Variovorax paradoxus: one gene and its partner. The protein of the gene in region 1 binds, or shares a complex with, the protein of each later gene. Links are inferred from orthologs where the notes say so. Each region holds a gene or a part of one and is shown on either strand. Other genes may lie near its edges. The genes, in order: QHG62_RS13265 and dapF.

Evidence for each region.
Region 2: the proteins of QHG62_RS13265 (region 1) and dapF are in contact, whole or in part, in a solved structure (PDB 5YGU), measured with the Escherichia coli proteins. The link is inferred for Variovorax paradoxus from one-to-one orthologs.

The regions. Positions count from the first base shown.
Region 1 is NZ_CP123990.1:2,723,432-2,731,725, reverse strand. What follows is about bases 442-3,380. They hold QHG62_RS13265 (RNA pyrophosphohydrolase), read left to right. Parts: upstream 442-1,546; coding sequence 1,547-2,215; downstream 2,216-3,380. Other genes in these bases: proB (glutamate 5-kinase), read right to left, coding at 2,791-3,380; QHG62_RS13260 (CNP1-like family protein), read left to right, coding at 2,163-2,756; QHG62_RS13270 (proline--tRNA ligase), read right to left, coding at 442-1,403. In the rest of the region: more of QHG62_RS13270, read right to left, coding at 1-441; more of proB, read right to left, coding at 3,381-3,930; Obg family GTPase CgtA, read right to left, coding at 4,045-5,121; rpmA (50S ribosomal protein L27), read right to left, coding at 5,192-5,452; rplU (50S ribosomal protein L21), read right to left, coding at 5,465-5,776; QHG62_RS13235 (polyprenyl synthetase family protein), read left to right, coding at 5,968-6,960; type IV-A pilus assembly ATPase PilB, read left to right, coding at 7,202-8,294. UniProt on the Escherichia coli protein: Master regulator of 5'-end-dependent mRNA decay.
Region 2 is NZ_CP123990.1:4,728,403-4,736,590, forward strand. What follows is about bases 5,255-8,087. They hold dapF (diaminopimelate epimerase), read left to right. Parts: upstream 5,255-6,145; coding sequence 6,146-7,030; downstream 7,031-8,087. Other genes in these bases: QHG62_RS22755 (hypothetical protein), read left to right, coding at 5,255-5,450; QHG62_RS22760 (2-hydroxychromene-2-carboxylate isomerase), read left to right, coding at 5,476-6,138; QHG62_RS22770 (DUF484 family protein), read left to right, coding at 7,027-7,734; QHG62_RS22775 (YdcF family protein), read left to right, coding at 7,761-8,087. Also shown: QHG62_RS22735 (MerR family DNA-binding protein), read left to right, coding at 1-97; QHG62_RS22740 (MerR family transcriptional regulator), read left to right, coding at 403-1,401; QHG62_RS22745 (MFS transporter), read left to right, coding at 1,453-2,757; QHG62_RS22750 (alpha/beta hydrolase domain-containing protein), read left to right, coding at 2,868-5,006; more of QHG62_RS22755, read left to right, coding at 5,073-5,254; more of QHG62_RS22775, read left to right, coding at 8,088-8,188. UniProt on the Escherichia coli protein: Involved in the succinylase branch of the L-lysine biosynthesis and in the biosynthesis of the pentapeptide incorporated in the peptidoglycan moiety. Catalyzes the stereoinversion of LL-2,6-diaminopimelate (L,L-DAP) to meso-diaminopimelate (meso-DAP).

The DNA of each region.
Region 1 (8,294 bases):
TTCTGTTCGATGGCGGCAGCGGGCAGGCGCGTGATGCCGATGCCATAGCAGCCCATCTCGAGAAACTGCGGCTTGCCGCCTTCGTCCAGGTACGTGGCGTTCATGTCCTTGCTGTACTTGGTGCCGAGCACGAAGACGTGGCCGACCTCGATGCCGCGCTCGATGGCGAGCACGCCCTTGCCGTCGGGCGAGGCGTCGCCGGCCACCACGTTGCGCAGGTCGGCCACCAGCTCGGGCTCGGGCAGGTCGCGGCCCCAGTTGACGCCGGTCATGTGGAAGTCGATTTCGTTGGCGCCGGTGATCCAGTCGGCCATGACGGCGACTTCGCGGTCTGCCACGAGCTTGACGGGCTTCTTGAGGTTCAGGGGGCCGAGATAGCCGGGCTTGCAGCCGAAGTGCTCGTCGATTTCAGCCAGCGTCGCGAAGCGGAAGCCCTTGTCCAGGCCCGCCACCTTGCTCACCTTGATCTCATTCATGTCGTGGTCGCCGCGCAAGAGCAGCAGCCAGACTTGCGAACCCTTCAGGTTGCCGGCCTCATCGGCGATGTCGGTTGCCAGCACCAGCGACTTGACGGTGGTGGAGAGCGGCACGCCGAGGAGCTCTGCGACGTCGGCACAGGTGCTCTTGCCGGGAGTGGGCGTTTTGTCGAGCGCCTTGGCCGCGGCCGGGCGCGGGCCGGCCGGCGGCAGCGCCTCGGCCTTTTCCATGTTGGCGGCGTAATTGCTGTCGGGGCAATAGACGATGGCGTCTTCGCCGGTCGCGGCAATCACCTGGAACTCTTCGCTCAGGTCGCCGCCGATGGCGCCGCTGTCGGCCGCCACGGCACGGTAGCGCAGGCCGAAGCGGTCGAAGATGCGGCGGTACGCATCGGCCATGACCTGGTAGCTGGCCTTGGCGGCGTCCAGGTCGCGGTCGAAGCTGTAGGCGTCCTTCATGATGAACTCGCGCCCACGCATGAGGCCGAAGCGCGGACGGCGTTCGTCCCGGAACTTGGTCTGGATCTGGTAGAAATTCTTCGGCAGCTGCTTGTAGCTGCGAATTTCCTGGCGCGCGATGTCAGTCACCACTTCTTCGCTGGTCGGCTGGACCACGAAGTCGCGGTCGTGCCGGTCCTTGATGCGCAGCAGCTCGGGGCCCATCTTGTCGAAGCGGCCGGTCTCTTGCCAGAACTCGGCCGGCTGCACCACGGGCATCGTGAGCTCGACCGCGCCGGCGCGGTTCATTTCCTCGCGCACGATGGCCTCGACCTTGCGGATCACGCGCAGGCCCATGGGCATGTAGGTATAGATGCCGGTGCCGAGCTTCTTGATCATGCCGGCGCGCATCATGAGCCGGTGGCTCGCGACTTCGGCGTCGGCCGGCGCTTCCTTGAGGGTGGAGACAAAAAATCGGGAAGCTTTCATCGGGATCGCGCTGGTGGATTCAAAGTCGTAGGGAAAACAGGCGCCGGAAGAGACCTCCGGGAACCCGTGAGCCTCGAACTGGCCGCTTGCCGAGCGCAACCCGGCATGCATAATCGACTCAGTTCAAAAATTGGGGTTTGATTATGCTCGACCGGGACGGCTTCAGGCCCAACGTCGGCATCATCCTGCTCAACCAGAGAAACCAGGTTTTCTGGGGCAAACGCATACGCACGCATTCCTGGCAGTTTCCGCAAGGCGGCATAGACCGCGGGGAAAGTCCCGAACAAGCCATGTTCCGGGAACTGCACGAGGAAGTCGGGCTCCATCCGGAGCACGTGCGCATCGTGGCCCGTACCCGTGACTGGTTGCGCTACGAGGTGCCGGATCGGTTCATTCGCCGTGACGCACGGGGCCACTACAAGGGCCAGAAGCAAATCTGGTATTTGCTGCAATTGATCGGTCACGACTGGGACTTGAACCTGCGCGCGACCGACCACCCCGAGTTCGACGCCTGGCGATGGCACGATTACTGGGTGCCGCTCGATGTGGTCGTCGAATTCAAACGCGGCGTCTACGAGATGGCACTGACCGAGCTCGCTCGCTACCTGCCGCGGCAGGATTTCCGCAACCGTTTTCTGCGCAGCAATGTGCGCGCCCGAGAGTTCGAGCGCCACACGCCAGACGGCGGCGCGCCCGCGGGCCTGGACCTGCCGCCAGGCGGCAGTTTCGATCCGCATCCCGACATTCCTTCAGTGAGCGATGAACCTTCTTCTCCCAACAACAAAGCGCCTTTCCTTCCGTCGCAACGCTGAACGCGCCCTGCTTCTCCTGTGCGTGGCCGTGCTTGCGGGGTGCGCATCAGGGGCTCACGACACCGACAACCCCGACTGGGCGCAGGCGGGCATGCCGCCGCCGCCCAAGCGAACCGAGTCGGACACCGAGTGGGCCGAAACCGCAGTACCTCCGCCGCCGGCTTTCAGCGAAAGCCGTCTGCTGCCGATCGAGATGCCACCCTACATGACGCTGAAATTCGGCGTCGACCCGAGCACCATTGCAATCACGCCGGACGGCATCGTGCGCTACGTGGTGGTGGCACAGAACCGCGACGGCGGGGGCACCAACGCGTTCTATGAAGGCGTACGCTGCTCGACCGGGGAGTTGAAGAGCTATGCCCGCTACAACAACGGCACCTGGCAGGAAACCAAGACGCCGGAGTGGAAGCGCATAGACAACCTGAACTCGCGCTACGCCCGGGCGCTGTCGACCCAGGCGCTGTGCCGCGGCAATGCGCCGCGCAATTCGGTCGGGGACATGGTCCGGAACCTGCGAAATCCGATTCGCGAAGTCCAGTAAACCGGTAACGGGGCCTTGGGCCCCGTTTTTTTGATCAGCTGGGCATCAGCACCATGTTGTCGCGGTGCACCATTTCCGGCTCTGCCACGTAGCCCAGCAAGCGCTCGAATTCAGACGAGGGCTTGCGGCACAGCAGGCGCGCCTCGACGCTCGAATAGTTGGCCAAGCCGCGGGCCAGCTCCAGGCCTTCGGTATCGCGAACCGCAATCACGTCGCCGCGCGAAAACTCGCCCGAGACACTCGTCATGCCAATGGGCAGCAGGCTCTTGCCTTCGGCGCGCACCTTGGCCGCCGCACCGGCATCGACGGTCACGGCGCCGCGCAACTGCAGGTGATCGGCCATCCAGCGCTTGCGGGCCTGGTGCTTGGCGGTCTGGGCAACCAGCAGGGTACCGATGGGTTCACCACGCGCAAGGCGCAACAGGGCGTCGGGTTCGCGGCCCCAGGCAATCACGGTGGAGGCGCCAGAGCCGGCGGCGCGCTTGGCCGCCAGGATCTTGGTGATCATGCCGCCGCGGCCGAGGCTGGAGCCTGCGCCGCCCGCCATGGCTTCGAGCGCCGGATCGCCCGCCGCCGCCTCGTGCACGAAGCTGGCGTCCGGGTCCTTGCGTGGATCGGCAGTGAAGAGCCCTTTTTGATCGGTCAGGATGACCAGCGCATCGGCCTCGACCAGGTTGGCCACCAGTGCGCCGAGCGTGTCGTTGTCGCCGAACTTGATCTCGTCGACGACGACGGTGTCGTTCTCGTTGATGACCGGCACCACGCCGAGCCTGAGCAGCGTGACAAGGGTCGAACGGGCATTGAGATAGCGCTCGCGGTCGGCCAGGTCGGCATGGGTCAGCAGCACCTGCGCACTGCCCATTTCGTTCTCGCGCAGCTTGGTCTCGTACATCTGGGCCAAGCCCATCTGCCCGACGGCCGCTGCCGCCTGGAGTTCGTGGACTTCGTGCGGCCGGGTGCGCCAGCCGAGGCGCTTCATGCCTTCGGCAATGGCTCCGCTGGACACCATGACGACTTCGCGCCCATCACGCACGAGTTCAGCAAGCTGGCGGCACCATTCGCCGATGGCCGCCTCATCGAGTCCCCGCCCCTCATTGGTTACGAGGCTCGAGCCCACCTTGACGACGATTCGGCGGGCGTCCCGCAGGGCAGTGGATCCGGAATTCGAGGTCATTTGAGGCTGTCGCTGTCAGTCGTCGTGAATGGTGCGTGTTCTGCTTTTTCTGGAGCGCCTGCCGGGTCGTCTCGACGCGAGCATCAGGGATGCCCTGCCCAGGCCGCGCGGCGCTCAGTTTGGATCTGGCGGCAGTTCGGCAAAGCGCGGATCGACTTCGGCCGGCACTTGCTCAGCCACCTGCTCCGCCTTGATGTGCTGGTACACCGCCTGCACCAGATGCTCGCAGCCCTCGCGCGTGAGCGCCGAGATCTCGAACACCGGGCCCTTGAAGCGCATGCGCTTCACGAAGTCCTTGATGCGCGCGGCACGCTCGTCGCCGGGCACCATGTCGAGCTTGTTGAGCACGAGCCAGCGCGGCTTCTCGTAGAGCGCCGTGTCGTACTTCTTCAGCTCGCCGACGATGGCCTTGGCCTGTGCCACGGGATCGACGGACTCGTCGAACGGCGCAAGATCGATCACGTGCAGCAGCAATCGGGTGCGCTGCAGGTGACGCAGGAACAGGTGGCCCAGGCCGGCACCTTCCGAAGCACCTTCGATCAGGCCGGGAAGGTCCGCCACCACGAAGCTCTGCTCCGGGCCGACGCGAACCACGCCCAGATTCGGATGCAGCGTGGTGAACGGGTAGTCCGCAATGCGCGGACGCGCATTCGAGATGGCGCTGATCAGCGTCGACTTGCCCGCGTTGGGCATGCCGAGCAGGCCGACGTCGGCAAGCACCTTGAGTTCGAGCTTGAGGCTTTTCTTCTCGCCGGGCCAGCCGGGCGTTTTCTGCCGGGGCGCGCGGTTGATGGCGCTCTTGAAGCGCATGTTGCCGAAGCCGCCGTCGCCACCCTTGGCAATGGTGATGACCTCGCCCTCTTTCAGCAGCTCATACAGCACTTCGCCGGTTTCGGCATCGCTGATGATGGTGCCGACGGGCATCTTCAGGATGATGTCGTCGCCGGCCGCGCCGAACATGTCGGAGCCCATGCCGTGCTCACCGCGCCTGGCCTCGTGGCGGCGCGAGTAGCGGAAGTCGACCAGGGTGTTGAGGTTGGAATCGGCCACCGCGTAGACGTGGCCGCCGCGGCCGCCGTCGCCGCCATTGGGGCCGCCGAATTCCTTGTATTTTTCATGACGGAACGACACGCAGCCGTTGCCGCCATCGCCTGCGGCGATGTCGATGAAGGCTTCGTCGACGAACTTCATGGGGTATCCAGTGTACAAATGAAGAAGCCCCGGCAAAGCGGGGCTTCGAGCTGATCGAAGTGACCTGGGCTTATGCCGCGGGGGTCACGTTGACCATGTGCTTGTTCAGTGCGCCCTTGACGCCGAACGACACGTGGCCGTCGACCAGTGCGAACAGCGTGTGGTCCTTGCCCACGCCGACGTTCACGCCGGGGTGGAACTGGGTGCCGCGCTGGCGCACGATGATCGAGCCTGCGCTGATCAGTTCGCCGCCGAAAGCCTTCACACCGAGCATCTTGGGCTTGGAATCGCGCCCGTTTCGCGTTGAGCCGCCGCCTTTTTTCTGTGCCATGGAATCTTCTCCTTAGCCGGCGATCGCGCCGATTTGCAGTTCGGTGAACTGCTGGCGATGGCCTTGACGTTTCTGATAGTGCTTGCGACGGCGCATCTTGAAGATGCGAACCTTGTCGTGCTTGCCGTGCGACAGTACCGTGACTGTCACCGTTGCGCCGGACACCAGGGGCGTACCAACCTTGATTTCGCTGCCGTTGCCGACTGCGAGAACCTGATCGATCACGATTTCCTGGCCTACATCCGCAGCAATCTGTTCTACTTTAATTTTTTCGCCGGAAGCAACGCGATACTGCTTGCCGCCGGTTTTTATGACCGCGTACATGTGAACCTCTTGGGAATATGAGCTCTACGGCGAATTCCGCAGAGCCCTAGATTCTAGCACGGTTTGCACGCGCTAACATGGTTTGGGCCCGGGCCGGCCCCGGACGACCTCCGGCTCGTCCCTATAATCTGCGCCTTCCGGCCTTGTGCCGCCGCTACCTTCCGTACTCAGACGCGCCGCGCGCAAACGCCTTGCCAGTTCACGCCGCCGATACCTCCCCCACCGCCACCGTGCTGGATTTGATCGCCGGCGACATGGTCGAAGTCGACCGTGTGATCGCGCGGCGCCTCGATACGGGCGTGCCTCTGGTCAGCCAGGTTTCCAAATACATCATCTCCGCGGGCGGCAAACGCCTGCGGCCGGCACTGCTGCTGCTCATGTCGGGGGCGCTGGGATACACCGGCGAGCAGCGCTTCAACCTCGCGGCCGTGGTGGAGTTCATCCACACGGCCACCCTGCTGCACGATGATGTCGTCGACGAATCGACCCTGCGGCGCGGGCGCCCCACGGCCAACGAATCGTTCGGAAATCCGGCCAGCGTGCTGGTCGGCGACTTCCTGTACTCGCGCGCCTTCCAGATGATGTTGGATGCAAACAACATGCGCATCATGCAAATTCTGGCCGAGGCAACCAACGTGATCGCCGAAGGCGAAGTGCTTCAGTTGATGAACATGCACGACGCATCGTTGGATGAAGCGGCCTACCTGCGCGTGATCCGCTCCAAGACCGCCAAGCTTTTCGAAGCCAGCACGCGGCTTGCCGCCGTTCTGGCCGGTGCAACACCTGAAGTCGAGGAGGCCTGCGCCACCTACGGCCAGGCGCTGGGCACGGCATTCCAGGTGATCGACGACGTGCTCGACTACGCGGGCGATGCCCACGAAACAGGCAAGAATGTGGGCGACGACCTCCGTGAAGGCAAGACCACGCTGCCGCTGATCTTTGCCATGCAGCGCGGCAACGCTGCCCAGGGCGAACTGGTACGTGCAGCAATCCAGGCAGGCGATACCGCCCAGCTGGGAAAGATCGTCGAAATCGTCCACAGCACCGGGGCGCTCGAAGCATCGCGCGCCGCGGCCGCCGACGAAGCGAAACGCGCGATTCACGCATTGCGCGACTTTCCGTCCAATTTGCACGCCGACGGTTTGCTACAATTGGCGGCTCAGTTGCTTGAGCGACGTGCCTGAACACCTCACAAGAGTTGGCAAGGACGACTTCTCTTTTTTTGCAACCAATCGGGGTGTAGCTTAGCCTGGTAGAGCGCTACGTTCGGGACGTAGAGGCCGGAGGTTCGAATCCTCTCACCCCGACCAGTCTTTTAGGCTGGCACCAATAATGCCCGTGCCTGTTGCTGTGTAGCGATTTACAGGACGCGGGTGTTCAGCGATGATCGTGAAGCATTTTTTCACATCTTTTGCAATTCGCTGAATGGCTGCCGCCGAACTTCCTGTTAAAGAAAACACGCAAATCGCCCTGCCAGGCCTTGCGCGCGCCCTCGTCTCGGCCGGCAAGCTGCCCGCGAAAACTGCGGAAGACATCTATCAGAAGTCGCTGAGCAGCCGCACCAGCTTCATTGCGGAGCTGACCGGCAGCGGCGCCGTCTCGGCGGCGGACCTGGCCCATACGCTTTCTTCGGCCTTTGGCGCCCCGCTGCTCGATCTGGACGCAATCGATCACCAGCGCCTGCCCAAGGACCTGCTCGACCCCAAGCTGTGCCTTGCGTACCGCATCGTCGTGCTCAGCAAGCGCAACAACCGTCTTATTGTTGCAACAGCCGACCCCTCGGACCAGCAGGCGGTGGAAAAGATCAAGTTCGCATCCCAGATGGGCGTGGACTGGGTCATTGCCGAGTACGACAAGCTGTCGCGCATGATCGAGGCGGCCGCGGTCAGCGCGTCGGAAACCCTCAACAATATCGTCGGCGGCGGGGATTTCGAGTTCGACGACGTCACGGCGGACACCTCGGGCGATACGAACGAACAGGCGGCCATCGCCGAAGTCGAGGATGCCCCGGTCGTTCGCTTCCTTCACAAGATGCTGCTTGACGGCGTCAGCATGCGCGCATCGGACATTCACTTCGAGCCGTACGAGCACAACTATCGGGTGCGCTTTCGCATCGACGGCGAACTGCGCGAAATTGCCAGCCCGCCCACGCTCATCAAGGACAAGCTGGCCTCGCGCATCAAGGTTATCTCCCGGCTCGACATCTCCGAAAAGCGCATTCCGCAAGACGGGCGGATGAAGCTCAAGATCGGCCCGGACCGCGTGATCGACTTTCGCGTGAGCACCCTGCCCACGCTGTTCGGCGAGAAGATCGTGATCCGTATTCTGGATCCGAGCAGCGCGCGCCTGGGCATCGATGCGCTCGGTTACGACGCGGATGAAAAGGAACGGCTGCTGAACGCGATCGGCCGCCCCTACGGCATGGTGCTGGTAACGGGCCCCACTGGTTCGGGCAAGACGGTTTCGCTCTATACCTGCCTGAACTTGCTGAACCAGCCCGGCGTCAACATTGCCACGG
Region 2 (8,188 bases), 2.0 Mb from region 1 along the record:
GATCCTGGATGAGCTGGCCGCGCCCGCCATCGATGCTGGGAAGGTACACGCATCGGCAGCGTGCTGCGCGCCTGGCGTGAAGTTGGCGGGCTCCTAAGCGGATATCGGCGGGTGCCCGGTTCTGGCCGCATTCTGTCCTTGGATACAAGCTATCCACATGTAGGCTTGGTACCGACCAACACCGGCTGATAGAACGCTGCGTCGAGTCGCTTCACATTCTCGAAGCCAGCCTTTCGCATCAGCTCGCAAAGACGTTCGACCGAGGCCGCATAGAACCTGGAACGCATGGCAACTGGAACCAGCATGCGCGAACATCGTCGGGCGATGGCGATATCCGCGTTTGCTGTCAAAGTGCCAACAGACCGTGGTTTGAGGAAACGCCCGCAGCGCCACAATCCCCCCATGCGCATCAAAGTCGGCGACCTCGCCCGCTCCACCGGTCTTACCGTCCGCACCCTCCACCATTACGACGAGATCGGCCTGCTCAAGCCCTCCGGCCGCTCCGACTCCGGCTACCGTCTCTACTCCGAAGGCGACGTCGCGCGCCTGCACGCGATCCAGGCGCTGCGGCACCTGGGCTTGGCGCTGGCCGAGATCGGGCCTCTCCTCGATGGGAGCGAAGCTGCCCCTGAGCGCGTCATCGAGCAGCAGATGCACGCGCTGGACCACCAGATCCGCCAGGCCACCGAGTTGCGCGAGCGGCTGGCGCTGATGCACGGCATGCTGCGCAAGGGTGGCAGCCCCAGCATGGACGACTGGGTGCAGACGCTTTCGCTGATGACCACCTTTGGCCGCTATTTCGAGGCGGGCGAGCTGAAGCAGATCCTCGGCGCGTATGTCGGCGTCGAGCAAGACTGGCTGCAGCTGCAGGCCGAGGTCCGGCGCTACATGGACACGGGCGGTGGCATCGACACGTGGGAGTGCCAGGTGCTCACCCGCCGCTGGACGATGCTGATGGTGCGCTGGATGGGCGGCAACTACGCGCTGATGGAGCGCTGGGGCGCCATGTTCCGGCAGGAGTCAAAGGTGCGCGGGCAGGGCGGCGCGCCGCCTACGGACATGATGGAGTTCATGGAGTCGGCTATCCAGCTGCGTGTGCGGTTGATGCAGGAGCACTGCGGCAGCGTGGAATTCCGCCTGCCCCCCATGCCCGACGCCGAGGCGCAGGCGATCGATGCCGAGGGCCGGGCCTTGCTACGGGCGGGCGAGCGGCGCGATGGTGCGAAGGCGCGGGCGCTGCGCAAGCGCTGGGCGGCGTTGCTGCACAAGACCTGCGGCGGCAACACCGCGCTGTTTGCCAAGCTCGCCACCCTGCATCTCGGGCACCCGCTGCTGCTGGCCGGCCTGCCGCTCGGGCGCGAAGTGCGCGAATTCCTGTCGCCCGTCGATGAAAGTGCTTGACCCTCACGTAGCGTGAGCCCGCACAGTCGGTCCCTGTTTCAGAGGACCGACATGACAACGAAAAAAACAGACCCGGCCGCACGCGCGGCCCTTTTCCAGGACCGCAACTTCCGCTGGCTGATCACCGGCAGCGCCATCTCGCTGCTGGGCGACCAATTCACCCTGCTCGCGCTGCCTTGGCTGGTGCTGCGCCTGACCGGCGACACGGTGGCGCTGGGTACCGTGCTGGCGCTGGTGGGCATTCCGCGCGCCGTATTCATTCTGCTGGGCGGCGCGGTGGTCGACCGCTTCTCGCCGCAGCGCGTGTTGATGCTTACCAAGCACGTCAACTTCGTGCTGCTGGGGCTGCTGGCGCTGGGCGTGTGGCAAGGCGTGCTGACGCTGCCGGCGATCTACGCGTTGTCGCTGGCGCTGGGCATCAGCAGTGCCTTCAGCATCCCGTCGGGCACTTCGATCCTGCCGCACGCGTTGGCGCCCGCGCAGCTGGGCGCCGCCAACGGCGTGATGATGGGCGTGCGCCAGCTGAGCATGTTCGTCGGGCCGCTCGCGGCGGGCGTGCTGATTGCGCTGTTCGGCGATGGCTCGGGTGGCGTACAGAACGCAGGCGGCATTGCGGTGGCCCTCGCGCTCGACGCCTTCAGCTTCGCCCTGTCCGCCTGGACGCTCGCCCACGTAAAGATGCGCACCCTTCCCGCGGACCCCGCGCGGCACGCGCCGATCTGGGCCTCCATGGTCAGCGGCGTGCGGCACGTCTGGGGCGATGCGCAGCTGCGCACGCTCTATCTCTATTGGGGCGCGGTCGCCGTGCTGGTGCTGGGCCCGTTGCACATCGCGCTGCCGGTGCTGGCGGAAAGCCGGCCGGGTCTGGGTGCTTCGGCCCTTGGGGTGATGGTCGGCGCGCATGGCGCCGGCACCTTGCTGGGCATGGTGGTGTCGGGACTGCGGCCGGGGCTGCGCATCGGCACCCTGGGCACCAGCGTGCTGCTGGCCGACATCGCCATCGGGCTGCTGTTTGTGCCCATGGGCGGCATCTCAGCCGCTTGGCAGGGCGCCTTGCTGATGGTGCTGGTGGGCGTGCTCGGCGGCTTCATGCAGGTGGCGGTATTCACCTGGGTGCAAAAGCGCGTGCCGCCGGCAATGCTGGGCCGCTCGATGAGCCTGTTCATGTTCATCTTCATGGGGCTCGTGCCCGTGTCATCGGCGGCGGCGGGGTGGCTGCTGCAGGTGGTGTCGCTGCCGCAGTTGTTCACGGGGGCGGGGTTGCTGCTGGTGGCGGCCGCGGTTCTGGCTTGGGTGGGAACGCCGATTCGCGGGGTCGACGAGGCGGTGGCACCGGTGCGCGGGGCCGCTCCTTAACCATCGGTCAAGACTGGGTAAGCAAGACGCGAATTGCAGGCGTGTCTCCGAATCGTGACGATGCAAGGCGCCGACTGCGTCGGAGCATCGCAAGAAGAACAGGAGACAACATGCATTCCAACAGCCCGAACGGGCGCCGCGAGTCGCGTCTGCATTGGCTTGCTGCAGCAGCAGCCATGGCTGCCGTCATGGCCGCCGCGCCGGCCGAGGCCCGTGTCACCCGCATCGTGATCGACGATGTCGCGCCGCTCACCGGGCAGGCGATTCCGTATGAGCAGATTCGCGGGCGGGCCTTTGGCGAGCTCGACCCGAACGATCCGCACAACAGCGTCATTACCGACATCAAGCTGGGCGCGGACACGGCCGGTGGCAAGGTGCGGTATGAAACCTCGTTCAATCTGGTGAAGCCGGTGGACATGAACCGGGTGAGCGGTTTCATGTGGCACGACGTGCCCAACCGCGGCGGCGCGGGCACCATTGTTGTGGAGGAGCGCGAACTGGGCGACATCGGCCTTCGCAGCGGCTGGCAGGCAGACAACGCAGGCAACACGGGCGTGCCGGCCAACCGGGCCGCAGGCACCAATCACTGGGTGGCGGCGCCCATTGCCAAGGTGAACGGCGTACCGGTGGCAGGCGAGGTTTTCGCGCGCATCGTCAACCAGGGCGGCGCAAGTTCGAAGCCGCTGATGGTGCAGGCCAACCCGGTGCCGTATCTTCCTGCCACGCTGGACACCACCAAGGCAACGCTGAAGACGCACCTCAGGGAGACGGTCGACGGCGTTGTTACCGAAGGCCCGGCCATTGCGGCGGGCGACTGGGCGTTTGCAAAGTGCGATGCGGGTAATCCGTTTCCGGGCACGCCCATCGACATCGACCCTGCCAATGCGCCCGGCAATCTGCCGGTGCATATCTGCTTGCGCAACGGCTTTGATGCCAACCTGCTGTACCAGGTGGTGTACCCGGCGCAAAACGCCTACGTCCTGGGCGTGGGCATGGCAGCGTTCCGCGACGTGGGCACTTTCTTTCGCTACGAGGCGGCCGACGACTTCGGCACGCGCAATCCGGTGTCGGGTTTGGTCAAGGGCACGGCGGTGCGGGGTGTGTCGCAGTCCGGAAACATGGTGCGGCAGTTCATCTTCATGGGCCTGAACCAGGACGAGCGCAACCGCAAGGTGTACGACGGGGCGTGGCCCATCATCGCGGGCCGCCGGGTTGCGGCCAACTCGCGCTGGGCGCAGCCGGACGGCGTGCTGGAGCTTTACCAGCAGGGCAGCGAAGGCCCGCAGTGGTGGACGGACTGGCCTGACCCGGTGCGCAAGCAACCCACAGGCAGCATCTTTTCCCGCTGCAGCACCAATGACACGTGTCCGAAGGTGATCGAGCATTTCGGTTCGGCCGAGGTGTATGCGCTGAAGCTCACGCCCGAGTGGATCGGCACGGCGGGCGATGCGGATATTCCGCTGCCGCGCAACGTGCGGCGCTACTACGTGCCGGGCTCTCACCATGGCGGCGGCGCGGGCGGCTTTACGCACATGCCGGCAACCACCACCGGCGCAAGCTGCCCCGGCAACAGCTATGGCACCGGCACGCTGCCGGCAAATCCGGTGCCGCACACAGAAATCACCAACGTGCTGCGCCTGGCCATGCGCGACTGGGTGCTGAACGGAACACCGCCTCCGCCCAGCCGCTGGCCCACGCTTGCGGGCAAGACGCTGGTCGAGGCCAACAAGAAGGCAATGGGCTTTCCGAGCGGTGTGCCCGGCATTCCAGATTCGATCTTCTTGCCGGAGAACTTTGCGTTTCCGGTGTTCGACTACGACTGGGGGCCGCAATTCAACCACTCTGAAGCCTCTGGCGTACCGACTGGCGTGCCGCCGCGCATCGGGAAGGCAATTGCCATGAAGGTGCCGAAGGTCGACGCCGACGGCAACGAGATAGACGGCGTACCGACCGTACTCGTGATGGCGCCGCTGGGCACCTACCTGGGCTTCAACATCACCGCCGCGGGCTTCCACAAGGGGCAGGTGTGCAACTACGTGGGCGGCTACGTGCCGTTTGCGCGCACGCGTGCCGAGCGCCTTGCGAGCGGCGACCCGCGCCTTTCGCTCGAAGAACGCTATGGCAGCCACGAGGGCTACCAGGCGGCAGTGCGCGCGGCGGCCGAGAAGGCGTCTGCCGAAGGCTTTCTTCTGCCCGCGGATCGGGATCGGCTCATCAGGCAGGCGGCCGAGAGTTCTGTGCTGCGTTGATTGCGCTGGCTGCACGCCGCTATGGGCGTAGAAAGGTACGATCCATTGGAAGAAGCAAGAGACGCCATGCCCATTTCTCAGCAATCCGGTTTTATTTCTTCCATTCGTGCGCGTGGAGCCGTGGCGGGTGCCCTTTGCGCCACGGCCTTGTTCATCGCCGGCTGCCAGTCGCAGCCTGAATTCCGCCCTCTCACCTCCGAGGCGCCGCCGCCGCCGACCTTCGTGACCGTACCCGCCGAGGAAGCTTGCCAGCCCGCGCAGGCCCGCTACGCGCTCGGCCGCTCTCTCGACCCGCTGCTGCTGGAAGAAATGCGCGCCCGCACCGGCTCCACGTCTGCGCGCACCTCGCCGGCCGGCACGCCGTTGCCAACGCCGGCCGATCCGGCGCGGCTCAACGTCGATGTCGATCCGCAGGGGCTTGTGGTGGCCGCGCGCTGCGGCTGACCGGAGTTGATTTGATAATTCCGCGATGACGACGAAGACGACAAACTCCACCCCCATCGCGCTCGACTGCTACTACAGCCTTTCTTCGCCATGGGCCTACCTGGGCGGCCCGCAGCTGCAAGACATCGTGCGCCGCCACCATGTGCGGCTCACCCTCAAGCCCTACGACTTTCAGGCGGTGGTGCCGCAAACCGGCGGCATTCCGCTGAAGACCCGGCCCGAACCGCGCCGCACGTACCACGCGCTCGAACTGGCGCGCTGGCGCGACTACCTGGGCATGCCGCTCAACCTGGAGCCGGCGTATTACCCCAAGGGCGCCCCGGTCGATCCCAACTGGAACAAGTACCCCGGCTGGATGGTGATTGCCGCACAGCTGAAGGGGCTCGACGCGCAGCCGCTCTCGCATGCGCTGCTGCGCGCGCTGTGGGCCGAAGAGCGCGACACCTCAGAAGCGGCGGTGCGCATCGCGGTGGCCGATGAAAACGGCTACGACGGCGCCTTGCTGCAGGCGCTGGAGCAGTCGGCCGAAACCCTGGCCACTTACCGCGCCAACAGCGCCGATGCCATAGAGGCGGGCGTGTTCGGCGCTCCCACGTTCATCCTGAATGGCGAGCGTTTCTGGGGGCAAGACCGGCTGGCGTTTCTGGACCGGGCCCTGGACCAGCTGCGGCACGCCAGGGGCGGATAATCGCCCGATGCGAATCCGCTTTACCAAGATGCAGGGAGCCGGCAACGATTTTGTCGTGCTCGACGAAACCCGCGGCACGCTGGGCCTCACGGCCGCGCAATACCGCTTTCTGGCCGACCGCCACTTCGGCGTGGGCGCCGACCAGATCCTGACGGTGCGCCCCCCGTCGAAAGACGCGGGCGAGGGCATCGACTTTCAATACGTGATCCACAACGCCGACGGCGGCGAGGTGGAGCAGTGCGGCAACGGTGCGCGCTGCTTCATGCGCTTTGTGCGCGAGCACCACCTGACCGACAAGGACACGGTGCGCGTCGAAACGCTGGCCGGCATCATCGAGCCGCGCATGAGTGAGGACGGCCGCGTGACGGTGGACATGGGCCCGCCCATCTTCGAGCCGGCCCGCGTGCCCTTCGATACCGCCGGGCTCGACGCGCAGCCCACGGGCTCGTGGCACACCTGGCACCTGGCCCTTGGCACGCATGCCGATTCGGCGATCGTTTCGGTGGCGGTGCTGTCCATGGGCAACCCGCACGCGGTGCAGGTGGTCGACAACGTCGAAACGGCACCGGTGGAGCGGCAGGGGCCGCAAATCGAGCACCATCCGCGCTTTCCGCAGCGGGTGAATGCCGGCTTCATGCAGGTGGTCGACCGCACGCACGTCAAGCTGCGGGTGTTCGAGCGCGGCGCCGGCGAAACGCTGGCCTGCGGCACCGGCGCGTGCGCGGCGGTGGTGGCGGGCATTCGGCTGGGCCTGCTCGACAACCGCGTCGACGTGCACACGCACGGCGGCGTGCTCACCATCGGCTGGGAGGGCGAGGGCAACCCCGTGCTCATGACCGGGCCGGCCACCACGGTTTTCGAGGGGGACATCGAGGTGCCCGAGCTGCCATGACCAACTTCAGAAACAACAAAGACGACCACGCCAACGCCATGAACCCGATCACCGAAGACGACATCGCCAACTACCTGGCGAACACGCCCGACTTTTTCGAGCGGCATGCACAGTTGCTGGCGCAAGTGCAGCTCACCAGCCCGCACGGCAACCGCGCCGTGAGCCTGCAGGAGCGCCAGGCCGAAATGCTGCGCGAGAAAATCAAGGCGCTGGAGCATCGCCTGATGGACATGGTGCGCCACGGCACTGAAAACGTGGTCATCGCCGACCGCCTGCAGCGCTGGACCAAGGGCCTCCTGACCACGCGCGACCCGCGCAGCCTGCCGTACCGCATTGCGGTCGACCTGCAGTCGCTGTTTCTGGTGCCGCAAACCGCCATCAAGGTGTGGGACTGCGAGGCCGACTACCTGAACGAGGCCTACGCCCAGTGGGTGAGCGACGACGTGAAGGCGCTGGCCACCTCGCTCACATCGCCTTATTGCGGGCTCAATTCGGGTTTCGAGGCGGCCAACTGGCTGCCCGAGCCGGCCGGCGCCATGTCGATCGCGCTGATTCCGCTGCGGCCCGATGCCGAGTCGCCGGCATTCGGCCTCTTGGTGCTGGCCTCGCCGGACGCCCAGCGCTTCAACGCCGAAATGGGCACCGACTTTCTCGAGCGCATCGCCGAACTGGCCTCGGGCGCCTTGTCGCGGCTGCGGCCTTGAGCGGGCGGCACCGGTCCTGGCGGGCCGTGCGGCCCGTGTTGTGGACGGTGCTGCTCGGCGGACTGCTGGCGTACCTGGCCATTGCGGCCATTGTCTGGCGGCATGCGGTCCAGACCCTCGGGAACCCGCCCCAGCGCACGGCCGATGCCGCGCTGATTCTGGGCAACCGCGCCTACCTCGATGGCAAGCCCAACCCCTGCCTGACAGGCCGGGTCGACGCCGGCATCGCGCTCGCGAACGCGGGCCGCGTGAAGCAACTGGCGTTCTCGGGCGGTGTGGACAAGGAAGACGGCCGCATCGAAGCCGAGGTGATGCAGCAGCACGCGCGCGCCCAAGGCTATGCCGGTCCGCTGCTGCTGGAGCCGGCCTCCACTTCTACCCGGCTGAACCTTGCGCTCTCGCGCCCCCTGCTGCAGGCGGCGGGCGTTCGCAGCGTGATCGTGGTGTCGGAGCC